DNA from 2 places in the Butyrivibrio sp. XB500-5 genome. Region 1 is predicted to be linked to the other one. Evidence: riboswitches for the same ligand, from Rfam matches in the RefSeq annotation. Region 1 holds a riboswitch; the other holds the start of a gene.
What was found. A riboswitch is a leader RNA that binds a small molecule or an ion and turns the genes downstream of it on or off. The one in region 1 is predicted to bind FMN.
Positions count from the first base shown of each region.

Region 2: linked by a shared signal. The riboswitch ahead of D6856_RS09655 (ECF transporter S component) and the one ahead of ribD (bifunctional diaminohydroxyphosphoribosylaminopyrimidine deaminase/5-amino-6-(5-phosphoribosylamino)uracil reductase RibD) in region 1 are both predicted to bind FMN.

Region 1 is NZ_RAIS01000002.1:72,870-80,323, reverse strand. It holds gene D6856_RS05135 (NADH peroxidase) at 1-52, opposite strand, end outside; gene D6856_RS05130 (MurR/RpiR family transcriptional regulator) at 258-1,127, shown strand; gene D6856_RS05125 (S-ribosylhomocysteine lyase) at 1,134-1,613, shown strand; gene D6856_RS05120 (5'-methylthioadenosine/adenosylhomocysteine nucleosidase) at 1,662-2,357, shown strand; gene ribH (6,7-dimethyl-8-ribityllumazine synthase) at 2,445-2,909, opposite strand; gene D6856_RS05110 (bifunctional 3,4-dihydroxy-2-butanone-4-phosphate synthase/GTP cyclohydrolase II) at 2,971-4,167, opposite strand; gene ribE (riboflavin synthase) at 4,183-4,830, opposite strand; gene ribD (bifunctional diaminohydroxyphosphoribosylaminopyrimidine deaminase/5-amino-6-(5-phosphoribosylamino)uracil reductase RibD) at 4,815-5,915, opposite strand; FMN riboswitch at 6,057-6,171, opposite strand; gene D6856_RS05095 (glucose-6-phosphate isomerase) at 6,220-7,454, opposite strand, start outside.
Region 2 is NZ_RAIS01000005.1:4,725-12,178, reverse strand. It holds gene D6856_RS09670 (peptidoglycan DD-metalloendopeptidase family protein) at 1-133, shown strand, start outside; gene D6856_RS09665 (UDP-N-acetylglucosamine 1-carboxyvinyltransferase) at 273-1,565, shown strand; gene D6856_RS09660 (HD-GYP domain-containing protein) at 1,637-2,722, opposite strand; FMN riboswitch at 2,893-3,010, shown strand; gene D6856_RS09655 (ECF transporter S component) at 3,097-3,855, shown strand; gene tsaE (tRNA (adenosine(37)-N6)-threonylcarbamoyltransferase complex ATPase subunit type 1 TsaE) at 3,942-4,379, shown strand; gene tsaB (tRNA (adenosine(37)-N6)-threonylcarbamoyltransferase complex dimerization subunit type 1 TsaB) at 4,383-5,603, shown strand; gene D6856_RS09640 (ribonuclease Z) at 5,607-6,527, shown strand; gene D6856_RS09635 (DUF6715 family protein) at 6,547-7,137, shown strand; gene D6856_RS09630 (ChbG/HpnK family deacetylase) at 7,150-7,454, shown strand, end outside.

The DNA.
Region 1 (7,454 bases):
GGGGCTGATCGCCTTCATGAACATAGCCACAAACCTGACATACCCATTTCATAGAAATAATCTCCTTTCGCAATTAAATAGTTCTAAATATATTCTGCCTCTTTGACTATATCATAAAGAACGCACCAAAAGTAAGCTTTATAAAACTTTAATGCCTTGTAATAAAAACTTTGAAAATTAATTTCATTCTATATAGAAAAGTGCGATATACTATTCATATATCGGTTATAGTTCAATAATATATCGCGGAGGCGCCTATGAATATTGTCAGTGAGAAAATCAAAAGTTGCTATAACTCTTTGCCTTCATCAGAAAAGATGGTTGCTGATTATGTTCTTGAAAGAAAGGGAGATCTTTTCCAATATCCCATAAAAGAACTGGCAAGACTGTCGGGCACAACACAGGCTTCATGGACTCGCTTTGCTCAGGCCATAGGCTATAACGGGTTAAAAGATCTGAAGAACGCATACTATGCGGAGATCAACACCTCGCTTATGCAGGCAGAAAAAGGCGGCCCCAGAATTTCTTTTAAAGATGTGAACGAATATACTTCGATTCAATCTATCGCAGACAATATCTGTGCGACAAGCGTTCAGGCAATTCAAACTACATACAGATTATTTGATGCCGGCACCTTCAACGAAGTTGTCACAAGACTCGTTGCGGCCAGGCAAATTCAGATATTCGGAGTGGGAACAGCCGGAATCGCAGCGTACGATCTTTATTGTAAGCTCAGAAGAATACACTACAACGTAGTGTTCGATCAAGATCAGCATATGAATATGATGACAGTCTCGCAGGCGCAGGAAAATGATGTTATACTGTTCTTTAGCGACAATGCCAACAACAAGGAAATAATGCAGCTCTTTAGAATAGCTAAAGAAACAGCGGCTACACTTATCGCCATAACCAAGCTTGGCAACAATCCGCTTACTACGGGATGCGATCTGGTTCTTTTTGCAACATCTCCCGAGATAGATAAAAAGAGCGGAATAACAAGCTCACGTTTTGCGCAGTTGTTCCTTGTGGATACAATTTATACAGCGGTGGCTAATCGCGATTATGACAATATAAAAGAATATCTCAAATATTCATATGAGGTATTTAACGAAACCAACAAGGAGTGAGACATAATGGAAAAAATCGCTAGCTTTACGGTTAACCACATCGACCTTGAGCCTGGAATTTATGTTTCCCGAAAGGACAAGGTTGGACAGGAAACCATCACAACATTTGATCTTAGAATGACAGCTCCCAACAGAGAGCCTGTAATGAACACAGCAGAGATTCATACAATGGAGCATCTCGGAGCAACATTCCTTAGAAACGACGAAGAGTACAAGGATAAGACAATCTATTTCGGACCCATGGGATGCAGAACAGGCTTTTACATTGTTCTTGCAGGAGACCTGGATTCCAAGACAATCGTTCCTCTTGTAACAAGAATGTATGAGTTTATGAGAGACTTTAAGGGAGAGGTTCCCGGAGCAAGTCCCAGAGACTGCGGAAATTATCTCGACATGAACCTTGGAATGGCTAATTTCCTTGCAAAAAGATATCTCGATAACACGCTTTACAACATTGATGAAAAGCATCTTGTATATCCCGAGTGATCACGATATCTTCTAAGAAAAATTCTCAAAAGAAAAACGGAGACAGATATGAAAATAGGTATTATCGGTGCCATGGAAGTTGAAGTTCAGGCACTTAAGAGTAACATGACGGTAAACCGCATCGTTAAAAAGGCATCTATGGAATTCTATGAAGGAATCATAGGAGGAAAAGACGTAGTTGTTGTAAGAAGCGGTATCGCTAAGGTAAATGCAGGAATCTGCGTACAGATACTCGTAGATCTCTTCGATGTTACACACGTAATCAACACAGGTGTTGCCGGATCACTTGATTCCAAGCTCAACATAGGAGACATCGTTCTTTCCGTTGATGCTTGCTATCACGACGTAGACATCACAATCTTCGGATATGCTAAAGGCGAAGTTCCTCAGATCGGAGCCGTTAACTTTGAAGCGGACAAAGAGATGAGAGAAAAAGCAAAGGCTTCAATCAAGAAGGTTGCTCCCGACATCGGAGTTTACGAAGGAAGAGTTTGCAGCGGAGATCAGTTCATCAGCAGCAAAGAAGTTAAGGATGACATTATCAAGAACCACGGCGGAATGTGCGCAGAGATGGAAGGCGCAGCAATCGCTCAGGCAAGTTATCTTAACGGAGTTCCTTTCCTTATCATCAGAGCAATCTCGGATAAGGCAGACGGAAGTGCTGAAGTTGATTATCCTACATTCGAAGCAAAAGCAGCAAAAGACTGTGCAGCCCTTGTAATGGAGCTTATCGCAGAGCTTTGATACTAAAAAATACGACGCTTGGTGCATAGCATCAAGCGTCTTTTTTATTCCTCAAATACTCATAAGATTAATTATCACAGGCCTTTATCAACCGATATTTCTGATAAGATTTACCATCTCGATAGCGCCCTGAGCACATTCAAAGCCCTTGTTACCTGCCTTTGTTCCGGCTCTTTCGATGGCCTGCTCAATGTTGTCTGTTGTAAGAACTCCAAACATTACAGGAATACCGCTGTTTAAACTAACCTGAGCAACGCCCTTTGAAACTTCCGCGCATACATAATCATAGTGAGATGTTGATCCTCTGATAACGGCGCCAAGGCAGATAACGGCGTCGTATTTGCCGCTCTTTGCCATCTTATCGGCGATAAGAGGTATCTCAAATGCGCCGGGAACCCAGGCTACTTCTATATCGTCGTCTGCAACATTTTCTCTTTTAAGAGCATCTACAGCGCCTCCGAGGAGCTTAGATGTGATAAACTCGTTGAACCTTGCAACGACGATTCCCACCTTTATTTTTTCCGATACCAGATTTCCTTCGTAAATTTTCATAACCTTCTCCTTATTGTGATTTATGTTTTTATGTTTTAATGTCTGCTTTATTCCTATGACATCAGACTTTCAAAATATGTCCCATTCTTATCTTCTTGGTCTGAAGATAGAACTTATCAAATTGATTGGCTTCGATTTCTATGGGGACTCTTTTATTTATTACGATTCCGTAATCCGCAAGCTGATAGACTTTGTCGGGGTTGTTTGTAAGTAGATTAAGTGAATGAACGCCGAGAGCGCGGAGAATCTGAGCGCCTATGTAGTACTCACGCATATCACCGGGAAAACCGAGTGCGATGTTTGCATCGAGAGTATCCATGCCTTCGTCCTGAAGCTTGTAAGCCTTAAGCTTATTAACAAGACCGATGCCGCGTCCTTCCTGACGCATATAAAGAAGAATTCCCCTTCCTTCTTCCGCGATCATTTCCATAGCTCTGTCAAATTGCTGTCCGCAATCGCAGCGAAGTGACCCGAATACATCACCGGTTAGACATTCCGAATGAACTCTGCATAAAATGTCCTCCCCGTCTGAGATATCTCCCATAACAAGTGCAACATGATGCTCTCCGCTAAGTTTATTTATATAGCAGTGAGCGGTGAATTTACCAAACTTAGTTGGCATCTTGGCGATGGATGCACACTCTACAAGATCGTCATAGACCTTTCTGTATTCTTTGATATCGGCAACGGATATCATGGTTATTCCGAATTTTTCGGCAAGCTCTTCCAGAGCTTTTCCTGTGAGCATCTTGCCGTCATCGCCCATGATCTCGCAGCAAAGACCGATCTCTTTAAGGCCCGCAAGGCGCATAAGATCTACTGTGGCTTCCGTATGACCGTCTCTTACAAGAACTCCGCCCTCTTTTGCAACAAGAGGAAACATGTGGCCGGGACGTCTGAAATCTTCGGGCTTTGCATCGTCTTCCGAAGCTTTTACAGCGGTGAGAGCTCTTTCTAAAGCGGAGATGCCCGTTGTTGTGTCGACATGATCAATAGATACGGTAAAAGCAGTCTCGTGATTGTCGGTGTTATGGCTTACCATCGGAGCAAGTGCGAGCTTACGTGCAAATTCTTCGCTCATCGGCATGCAAATAAGACCTTTACCGTGAGTTGCCATGAAGTTGATGCTCTCTGTTGTAGCCAGCTGCGCTGAGCAGATAAAATCGCCCTCGTTTTCTCTTTTCTCATCATCCGTCACAAGGATGAGCTTTCCCTCTTTAAGGTCATCCAGTGCTTTGATAATTTTTTCTTTTTCCATTTTTACCCCTCTTAATTAAAAGCCGTTAGATAAAAGAAATTCTCTTGTTATCTGCGGACTGTTTTCTTTTTCGGAATCTCTGTTTAGGAAGTTCATAACGTACTTTCCGATCATGTCGGTCTCAAGATTAACTTCATCGGAGATTTTCTTTTCCCCGAGCGTCGTCTCAACAAGTGTGTGCGGGATTACCGAAACCCAGAAAGAGTTAAGCCCAAGCTTTGCTACGGTAAGACTTATTCCGTCTATAGCTATCGAACCCTTTTGCGTTATACCCTCCATGATGTTTGAAGGAGCGGAGATCTCAAGCCAGACTGCGTTACCGTCTCTTTTTATGGATACTATCTTGCCGGTTCCGTCTATGTGTCCCGAGACAAGGTGACCACCGAAGCGTCCGTCTGCGCGCATGGCTCTTTCAAGATTTACTCTCGATCCCTTTTTTAAAAGAGACAGTATGGAGCGGTTAAAAGTCTCATTCATGACGTCGGCAAAAAAATTGTCTTTGGCAAACCTTGTTACGGTAAGACATACTCCGCACACGCTTATGCTGTCTCCGATATGTACATCCTCAAGTACCTTTTTACAGGAGATGTTTATTGTTCCTGTCTCGGAGCTTTTGATTACATTTTTTACAAATCCGATTTCTTCAATTATTCCGGTGAACATAGATATTCAACCTCACTTTGTATTAGTATGTCGGGTCCAATGCTCGTGACTTTCATGGTATTTAGTTTGATAGCATCGCTTGGTTTTTCTATTCCGATTCCCTCGACGGGAGATTTTGCGCTTCCTCCGAATATCTTGGGAGCCATGTAGACATAGACTTCGTCGACAAGATGTTCAGATAGAGCGCTGAAATTAAGTGTTCCGCCGCCTTCAAGAAGGATGCTGTTTATTCCGCGAGATCCAAGCTCCTTAAAAAGAATGTGAAGATCAAGGTGATCGCCTTTCTTGGGAATCTGCATGATCTTACAGCCGTGCTTTTCATATTCGGAGGTCTTGGAAGGGGCTGCGGAAGTAGCGATTATCGTTTCAATTTCATTAGCGGTCCTTACAACCTGAGATGTAAGAGGCGTTCTAAGGTTTGTATCGCAGATTATTCTGACGGGATCAATATGAGGCTCACTTAATCGGCAGTTGAGCAGCGGATCATCCGCGATCACGGTTGAGACACCGACCATAATTCCGCTGAGTGCTTTGCGAAGCTTGTGTACAGACTCTCTTGCACCTGCGCTTGTGATCCATTTCGATTCTCCCGTTCTTGTAGCGATCTTTCCGTCGGCAGTCATCGCGTATTTCATGATGACATAAGGAAATCCTGTTGTTATGTGTTTATTGAAGATCTTATTGAGTGCCTTGCATTCATCTTCAAGAACACCAACTATAACTTCAATCCCGTGCTTTTGCAGGATCTCAATACCTTTTCCCGCAACAATGGGATTGACATCCGTTGTTCCGACAACGACTCTTGCGATCTCTTTTTCTATGATTATGTCTGTGCATGGAGGAGTCTTGCCGTGATGGCAGCAGGGCTCCAGAGTAACGTAGAGGGTTGCACCCTTTGGATCTTCGCTGCAGTTTTTAAGAGCATTTCTTTCTGCGTGGAGATCTCCGTATTTTTGGTGATAGCCTTTTCCTATAACTACGCCGCGTTTAACAACAACGGCGCCCACCATAGGATTTGGGCTTACGAAGCCTTCACCTTTTTTGGCAAGTCGTATCGCTTTATTCATGTAATATTCGTCGGTCATGCGATGCTCCTTTCATTACATTGGGCAATATAAAAGCCCTGAACATTTTGTTCAGGGCTAAGAATAAACATATATAAACAATGAACTTACGCTCGACGTAAGACGTTCGAACTAGCTTCGATAAAACCTCAGCAAGTTCTCACAGCTCTTCTTTCATCCAGACTATACTGTCGGCATCGGAGTTTCACCGATTCATGCCTTTCGGCTCGTGGGCTATACCACCGGTAGGGACTTGCACCCTGCCCTGAAGATTATTGTTATTAAGTTATTGCTATTGTATGTTAGTGCACTAAATGTGTCAATATCAGATGTTCAAAAGCTTAGAGTACTCTGCAAGAGCTCCGTCTGTCTCGTGAGCAAGAACCTTCTTAGCAAGGACCTTACCGAGCTGAACACCTTCCTGATCGAAGCTGTTGATGTTCCATACAAATCCCTGGAACATAACCTTGTTCTCGAAGTGAGCAAGGAGTGCGCCGAGAGCCTTAGGATCAAGCTCCTCACCGATGATGATGCTTGAAGGTCTGCCACCCTTGAAGTTCTTGTTGAGGTTGTCATCCTTCTTGCCGCAAGCAAATGCAACGATCTGAGCTGCAACGTTAGCGCAAAGCTTCTGCTGGCTTGTGCTGTCCTGGATGTTTACATCATTTCTGAGCTGGCTGTTCTTAAAGCCGATGAACTGAAGAGGAATGATGTCTGTTCCCTGGTGGAGAAGCTGGTAGAATGAATGCTGGCCGTTTGTACCGGGCTCACCAAAGATGATGGGGCCTGTTACGTAATCGATAGGCTCGCCGAAGCGGTTAACACTCTTACCGTTTGACTCCATGTCAAGCTGCTGTAAGTGAGCAGGGAAACGTGAAAGTGCCTGTGAGTAAGGAAGCACTGCTGTGCTGTCATAACCAAGAACGTTACGCTCGTAAACACCGATCATGGCATCGAGCATTGCAGGGTTCTTAAGCATATCGGGATTAGCTGAGAGCTTGTCTTCTTCTGCTGCACCGTCAAGGAATGCAGCGAATACTTCGGGACCGAAAGCGAGTGAAAGAACTGCTCCGCCAACGCCTGAAGTAGAAGAATAACGTCCACCGATGAAATCATCCATGAAGAATGCCTCAAGGTAGTTATCGCTCTTTGCAAGAGGAGATGTCTCTGATGTAACTGCGATCATATGCTTGGAAGCATCAAGACCTGCCTTCTTAAGAGCGTCTGTAACGAATGATTCGTTTGTAAGTGTTTCAAGTGTTGTACCTGACTTAGATACAAGAATAAAGATAGAGTGAGCAACATCAATTCCGTTAAGAACTGCGGAAGCGTCATCGGGATCCACGTTAGAGATGAACTTAGCTTCCATCTTGAAGTTGCCTGTTCTGTGTGCCCAGTTTTCAAGAGCAAGGTACATAGCGCGGGGACCAAGGTCACTTCCGCCGATACCGATCTGAACAACTGTTGTGAATTTTTCACCCTTTGCGTTAGCGATCTCGCCTGAGTGAACTTTATTTGCAAAATCAGCAATTCTCTTCTGCTCTTTTACATAGAAATCTC
Region 2 (7,454 bases), on a different contig from region 1:
GGTAGGACAGAGTGTCGATCAGGGACAAAAGATAGCTCTTTCCGGTAATACCGGTGTATCGACCGGACCTCATCTTCACTTTGAGATCTTGGTCGGCGGATCACAGGTAAATCCGCTTAATCTTCTTAATTAAAGGTATTTGATCGGTATGGGCGGTCTTATGGCTGTTCATACCGACTTTTTTGACAGGGGTATGGTAATGTGCTATTAATATATTTTGGTTGAGTATGTTTTTTCTCATACAATACTTAGACCAAGCAGAGAGGCTGCATATGGAAAAATATGTGATAAAAGGCGGTAATTCTCTCGTTGGTGAGGTGGAGATAGGCGGAGCTAAGAATGCTGCATTACCTATCATCGCTGCTTCACTTATGACAGATGAGACCGTTACTATAGAAAATATGCCTGATGAAGCTGATACCAATGTCATGCTTCAGGCCATAGAGAGCGCCGGTGCCATTGTTGATAGGACCGGAGCACATTCCGTTAAGATCAATGCTTCACAGATCAAGGGATATACCTTCGATAACGAATATATCAAGAAGATCAGAGCTTCTTATTATTTCCTTGGAGCGCTTCTTGGTAAATGCAGAAAGGCCGGAGTTGTTCCTCCCGGAGGATGCAGTATCGGTCTTCGCCCTATGGACCAGCATATCAAGGGCTTTAAAGCGCTTGGTGCAGAGGTTAATATCGAATACGGAATAATTGATGTTCATGCCGATAAGCTTGTCGGAAGCCATATTTATCTCGACGTTGTAAGTGTCGGAGCTACTATCAATATCATGATGGCGGCTTGTATGGCAGAGGGTAAGACCATCCTTGAGAATGCGGCTAAGGAGCCTCACGTAGTTGATGTGGCTAACTTCCTCAACAGTATGGGTGCCGATATCAAGGGCGCAGGTACTGATGTTATCAGGATCAAGGGTGTTGAGAAGCTTCACAGCACGGAATATGCGATCATTCCCGATCAGATCGAGGCAGGTACATTTATGCTTGCTGCGGCTGCAACAAAGGGTGATATTACTATAAAGAACGTAATTCCCAAGCACTTGGAATCTATAAGTGCCAAGCTTGTTGAGATGGGATGCCAGATTCATGAGTCTGACGATGCGGTCAGAGTTGTGGCGACCAAGAGACTTAACAATACTCATGTTAAGACGCTTCCTTATCCGGGATTTCCTACGGATATGCAGCCACAGATTGCGGTTGCGCTCGGACTTGCAAGTGGTATCAGTATTGTTACCGAGAGCATTTTTGAGAACAGATTTAAATACGTTGATGAACTCACACGTATGGGAGCAAGCATCAAGGTTGAGGGTAGCACGGCTATCATAGAAGGCGTGGATAAGTACACAGGAGCAGCTATTTCGGCTCCCGACCTTAGAGCAGGTGCTGCACTTGTTATCGCGGCTCTTACAGCTGAGGGTATCTCAACGGTTGAGAATATTCATTACATCGAGCGAGGCTATGAAGACTTTGATCTTAAGCTCCGCGAACTCGGTGCTCAGATCGAGAAGGTCGACAGCGAGTATGATACACAGAAGTTTAAATTAAAAAATGCCTAATAAGGTCAGAATAAAATGGCGTAAAGATACCCCGGCAGGATTTCCTGTCGGGGTTTTGAATTTGAAAGTATTTAGATAATTTCTTTTATATACACTCCCGGGCATTTGGAAAGGTCGATGTAGTCATCGCCCACCTTGATCGTCGGGCGTGAGAGCTTCATCTTGTTGATGAAGATGATCTCACCGACTTCGCCGGTGTTGAGTTTTACCGTGTTGAGGATATAAGTATTTACTATGTTTGTCAGGAAGGCAAGTATCATTTCCGCATCATATTTCTGGAAGCCTTCGTCTTCAAACATTGATATAGCGATGAACGGACACAGCGGTCCGCGGTAGTATCTTGCGCTTGTCATTGCATCATAGACATCTGCGATGGCAACGAGCTTTGCGAACTTATCGATCTGTGGTCCCTGAAGATGATAAGGATATCCGGAGCCGTCGCATCTTTCGTGATGCATGAGGCAGGCGTTCTTTACATGAGCGCTGATATCCAGATCTTTTATGCTTTGATAGCCCTGTATCGGATGAGTCTTTACTATAGTGTATTCATCCTGCGTGAGCTTGGCGGGCTTTGTTATGATCGCTTCCGGGATCAATATCTTTCCGATATCGTGGAAAAGACCTGCCTGAGTGGCAACCTCAATTTCTGTATCGCTCCATCTTAGCCACTGTGCAAGTATGTTTGAGATAAGCGCAACGTTTATGCTGTGAGTAAAAGTTGCGTCATCGTAGGTCCTTAGGTTGTGGAGCATATCGAATACGCCCGATGCCGTGCGCTCTTTTTCAAGAAGACCATAGATCGGAGCAGTCATATCGCTTATGTTGAGGTCTTCGTTGTTGGCCAAAATATCTTTTATCGTGTGCTCAAAATTAGCGGCACACTCTTCAAAGTCGTGTTTAAATTCAATAAATTCAGGGGATTGTTTAATGCGCTCAGAATAAGAAAGCCCCGCGTTTGGAGTAGAGTCTTCGGATGAAATTTCAACAAGGTCATCTTCAACAAGAACATCGATAACGGAATGAAACGCAAGTCTTGCAATTTCTTTCTCGTCAAGAACGGTTCCTTTTTCCAAAAGTGTAGTAGTGGAGTCAAAAGTATGAACATCATTTGCCAGCACCATTCCGGGTGCGAGCTGCCTGGTAAGAATTCTCTTCATATAATCCTCATAGCGGCACGTTTCTACAAAATAGTGATAAGTAAATTATAGTTTTGCACATAGTGTTTGTCAAACAATTAGCGGTTTTTCGACTGTCAAAAAAGCTTGCGAAATTAAGAAAAATTTGATTGACACTTTTGGCTATTGGGACTAACATAACTCTAGAAAAAATAATTCTTCGGGGCAGGGTGAGATTCCCAACCGGCGGTAAAGTCCGCGACCCGCTTAGGCGGCTGATTTGGTGAGATTCCAAAACCGACAGTACAGTCTGGATGAGAGAAGAATGCAAGATGTTTGCTATGCTCGATTATTGTCCCCAAGTCTTTTTGGCTTTGGGGATTTTTCTTTTTCCTTCCCCGAAAAAAGGAGAATGTATGAAACTTATAACCAACATCATGACCGACTTCGCGCGTTTTGGTGCGCTTATGGTCATTATTCTTTTGACTTTTGTCATTGCTTATCTTTTTGAAAAGATCGCAAAGATAAAACAGGGCGATAACACAAGAGTCCTTGATGTAAGGAAGCTTGCGATCGTAGGTGTTTTCTCGGCTATAGCTTTCGGACTTATGCTTTTTGAATTCCCGCTTCCGTTTGCACCTTCGTTCTATGAGTTTGATTTTAGCGATATCCCCGCACTTATCGGCGGATTTGCGGCAGGACCTCTTGCGGCAGTCATGATTGAATTCATCAAGGTTCTTATGAACTTGATCTTCCAGGGAACCAATACAGCTTTTGTCGGAGAGATAGCAAACTTTGTTGTCGGTGCTGCTTTTGTTCTTCCCGCAACGATCATCTACAGATTTAAAAAGACACGTAAGACAGCGTTTCTTGGTTGTCTTTGCGGTGCGCTTTGTATAACAGTTACCGGTTCTTTGCTTAATGCATATTTCCTTCTTCCTACATTTGCAGCTATGTGGGGAAGCGGTATTGATACATTTATAGGAATGGGTGCGGAGATCAATCCCGCCATCAACAATCTGCTTACGTTCTGTCTTTTCGCAGTTGCTCCTTTTAACCTGTTAAAAGGTGTTGTTGATAGTATAGTTACTTTCTTGGTATACAAGAAACTCAGCCCGATACTTAAACACGGTTTCAATAAGCCGGCACAGAATAATAACAAAAAAGAAGCCTAAGCGGCTTCTTTTTTTACATGTTTTTGCCATACACCACTAACAATGGTATATTAAAAGTGGTGTATTATGATAAGCGAGAGGACATTATGGAGATAGTTACTAGGCACGAGACGTTCAGTGCGCAGGAAACCTTTGATATAGGTAAAAGAATCGGAGAGAATGCAACTCCCGGAATGGTCTATACTTTGATAGGCGATCTTGGCGTTGGCAAGACGGTTCTTACGCAAGGTGTTGCGGCGGGACTTGGGATACAGGGACCTGTTAGCAGCCCTACTTTTACAATATTACAGGTGTACGACGAGGGCAGAATTCCTTTTTACCATTTTGATGTATACAGAATAGGTGACGTCAGCGAGATGGATGAGATCGGCTATGAGGATTATTTTTACGGAGACGGAGTCTGCTTCATAGAGTGGGCTAATCTCATAGAAGAGATACTTCCCGAGCACTACACCGAGATCGTGATAGAGAAGAACCTTGAAAAAGGCTTCGACTATCGCCTTATAACAATGACTTCCAGGTGAAAAATGAAGATACTTGCAATTGATACATCGGGACTTGTGGGTGCTGTCGCAGTTTCGGACGGCGACATATTGCTTTCACAGTTTTCGATACAATATAAAACTACACATTCAGAGATACTTATGCCGATGCTTGATGACATCAGGGAAAAGGTACATCTTGATCTTAAGAGCATCGATGCCATAGCTGTAGCGATGGGCCCCGGCTCTTTTACGGGACTGCGCATAGGAAGTGCAACCGCCAAGGGACTTGCACTTGCGCTCGATAAGCCTATCATCCCGATACCTACCGTTGACGGCATAGCATATAATCTCTACGGAGTTGAAAAGATAATATGTCCTATGATGGATGCCAGAAGGGGCCAGGTGTATACCGGCCTTTATACTTTTGTGCCTTGCAAGGGTGAGGGCGAAAGCCGGGAGCAGACCTTTGAGATGCAGGTTATTAACGAGCAGATGGCGACATCAGTTGAAGATATTGCGGAGAAGATAAACGCGATCGGTAAGCCCGTTGTCCTTTTGGGAGACGGGGTTCCGGTCTACAGAGACAAGCTGGATAAGCTTATAAAGGTTCCGTATTCGCTGGCTCCTTTTCACCAGAACAGGCAGAATGCCGCTGCTCTTGCAGCACTTGCCGTTCAGTACGCGCAGGAAGGCAGGATGATAGACGGCGATGATTTTGCGCCGGAATATCTGAGACTTTCGCAGGCTGAAAGAGAAGCGAGTGAAAAAGGTACAAACGCAGTACCTACGGATAAGATCGCTAAAGCACCCAAAAATCCGGGTATCATAAGAGTGAGCGAGATGACGGCGGAAGATGTTTCCGATGCCGCAGCGCTTGAAGCTCTGTGCCTCGGAAAAGAGGCTTGGTCGGAGAAGCAGCTTCTTGAAGCGCTTTCTCTTGATGACACGATATATCTTGTTGCAAAGAAAGCCGGCAGAGTTGTGGGACTGTGCGGAGTTCGAAATGTGTCGGGCGACGGTGAAGTTACCAATGTGTCCGTTTCGGGCGACTGCAGAAGAGAGGGCGTCGGCTATAAGATGGTCAAACAGCTTCTTGAAAGAGGAAGAGGGATCGGCATCGAGAATTATACTCTTGAAGTAAGAGCAGGAAATGCCGCTGCCATAAGACTTTATGAGAAGCTTGGATTCGTCAGCGAGGGCGTGAGACCCGGATTCTACGACGAGCCAAAAGAAGACGCTGTAATATATTGGAAAAGGAACTGATTTATGATAGATGTTTGTTTGCTTGGAACCGGCGGAATGATGCCGCTTCCAAACCGTTTACTTACTTCGCTTTTTGTTAAGTACAACGGACGAGGAATATTGATAGATAGCGGAGAGGCTACCCAGATCGCGATGAAGAAGAAGGGTATCAGCTCCAAACCCATAGATGTTATCTGCTTTACTCATTACCACGCAGATCACATCAGCGGCCTGCCGGGACTTCTTTTAACAATGGGAAACGCCGAGAGAACGGAGCCGCTTTTGATGGTTGGACCCAAGGGACTTGAAAGGGTTGTAAATTCGCTCAGAGTCATTGCTCCTGAGCTTCCGTTTGAGATTAAATTCAAAGAACTTACGGGAGACGAAGTTTCTTTTGAACTTGAAGGAAATCCAGAATTTACGATAAAAGCGTTTAAGGTTAACCACAACGTTATTTGCTACGGCTATACTATGAGCCTTAGAAGACAGGGTAAGTTCAATGTTGAGGCCGCAACTGAGGCCGGAATAGATAGGAAGTATTGGAACGCGCTTCAAAAGGGCGATACGGTAACGCTTGATGACGGCACGATCTATACGCCCGACATGGTGCTCGGCGAAGAGAGAAAGGGCATCAAACTTACTTATACGACAGATACAAGACCTACGGACAGCATAGTTAATAACGCCAAGGATTCAGATCTTTTCATATGTGAGGGAATGTACGGCGAGAAGGACAAGATCGCGAAGGCGCGTGAGCACAAGCACATGACATTTTACGAGGCTGCGGATCTTGCAAGGAAAGCGGGCGTAAAAGAGCTGTGGCTTACGCACTACAGTCCGTCGCTTGTTAATCCTAAGGAGTTTTTACCTGAGACCAAAAAGATATTTGATAAGACGGTTGCCGCTAAGGACGGCCGCAGCGTGACACTTAGATTTGAAGATTAAGGCTAGAGGGGGAAATGAGATGAACGGTACAAAATCAGCAGTTATCAAGTCGGTGGTATTGATCTTTTTTGCAGCTCTTATCGTTCTTGGAATGTATCTTCTTTTAACAAGGAACAAGGAAAAAGAGCCTAAGTATGACGAGAGTTATGCGCTTTCATCGGTGGATGAGATAACAACGACCAATCTTGATAAGAACTATCCTGCCAATCCCAAGAAGGTAGTTGAGCTCTATGCCAAGACCATGCAGATTCTCTACAGAGAGACTTATTCCGCAGATCAGGAGCTTAAGATGATCACTGTTCTTTCGGGGCTTATGGACGATGAGCTTCTTGCCAATCAGGCCAACTTCACTCAGTCCATGAGGAATGAGGTTCAGGAGAGGAAAAAAGAAGACTACTCGATCTCAAATTATGTCGTGCTTACCAAGGATATCGATGAGACTACGGTAGACGGCAGAAAGATGTGCCATGTCGATCTTATGTATTCATTAAGAAAAGGCACTTCGGGAACTTCAATCTTAAAATATCGCTATGTCATGAGACAGGACGATGCGGGAAACTGGAAGATCATGGGATGGGATCTCGCACCAAATGATGAAGACGATAATTGACGGGAGAATTTTATGACAGAATATCATGCTGACGACTACGGGCTTTTTCCCGAGCAGAGTCGCCATATCATAGATTGCTATCATACAGGCGCGCTTAACGGCATCAGCATCATGCCTAACAGCCCTTATTTATCCGCTTGTATGGATGAGATAAAAGACATTAAGGATAAGCTTCTTATCACGGCGCACCTGAACTTCGTGGAGGGAAAGCCGATCACGGGCAGCAATGCGAGCAGACTCACCAATGCTGCCGGCAATTTTGACATCGGATTTTTGAAGCTTCTTATAATAAGTTATATTCCGGTGATCAGGCTCTT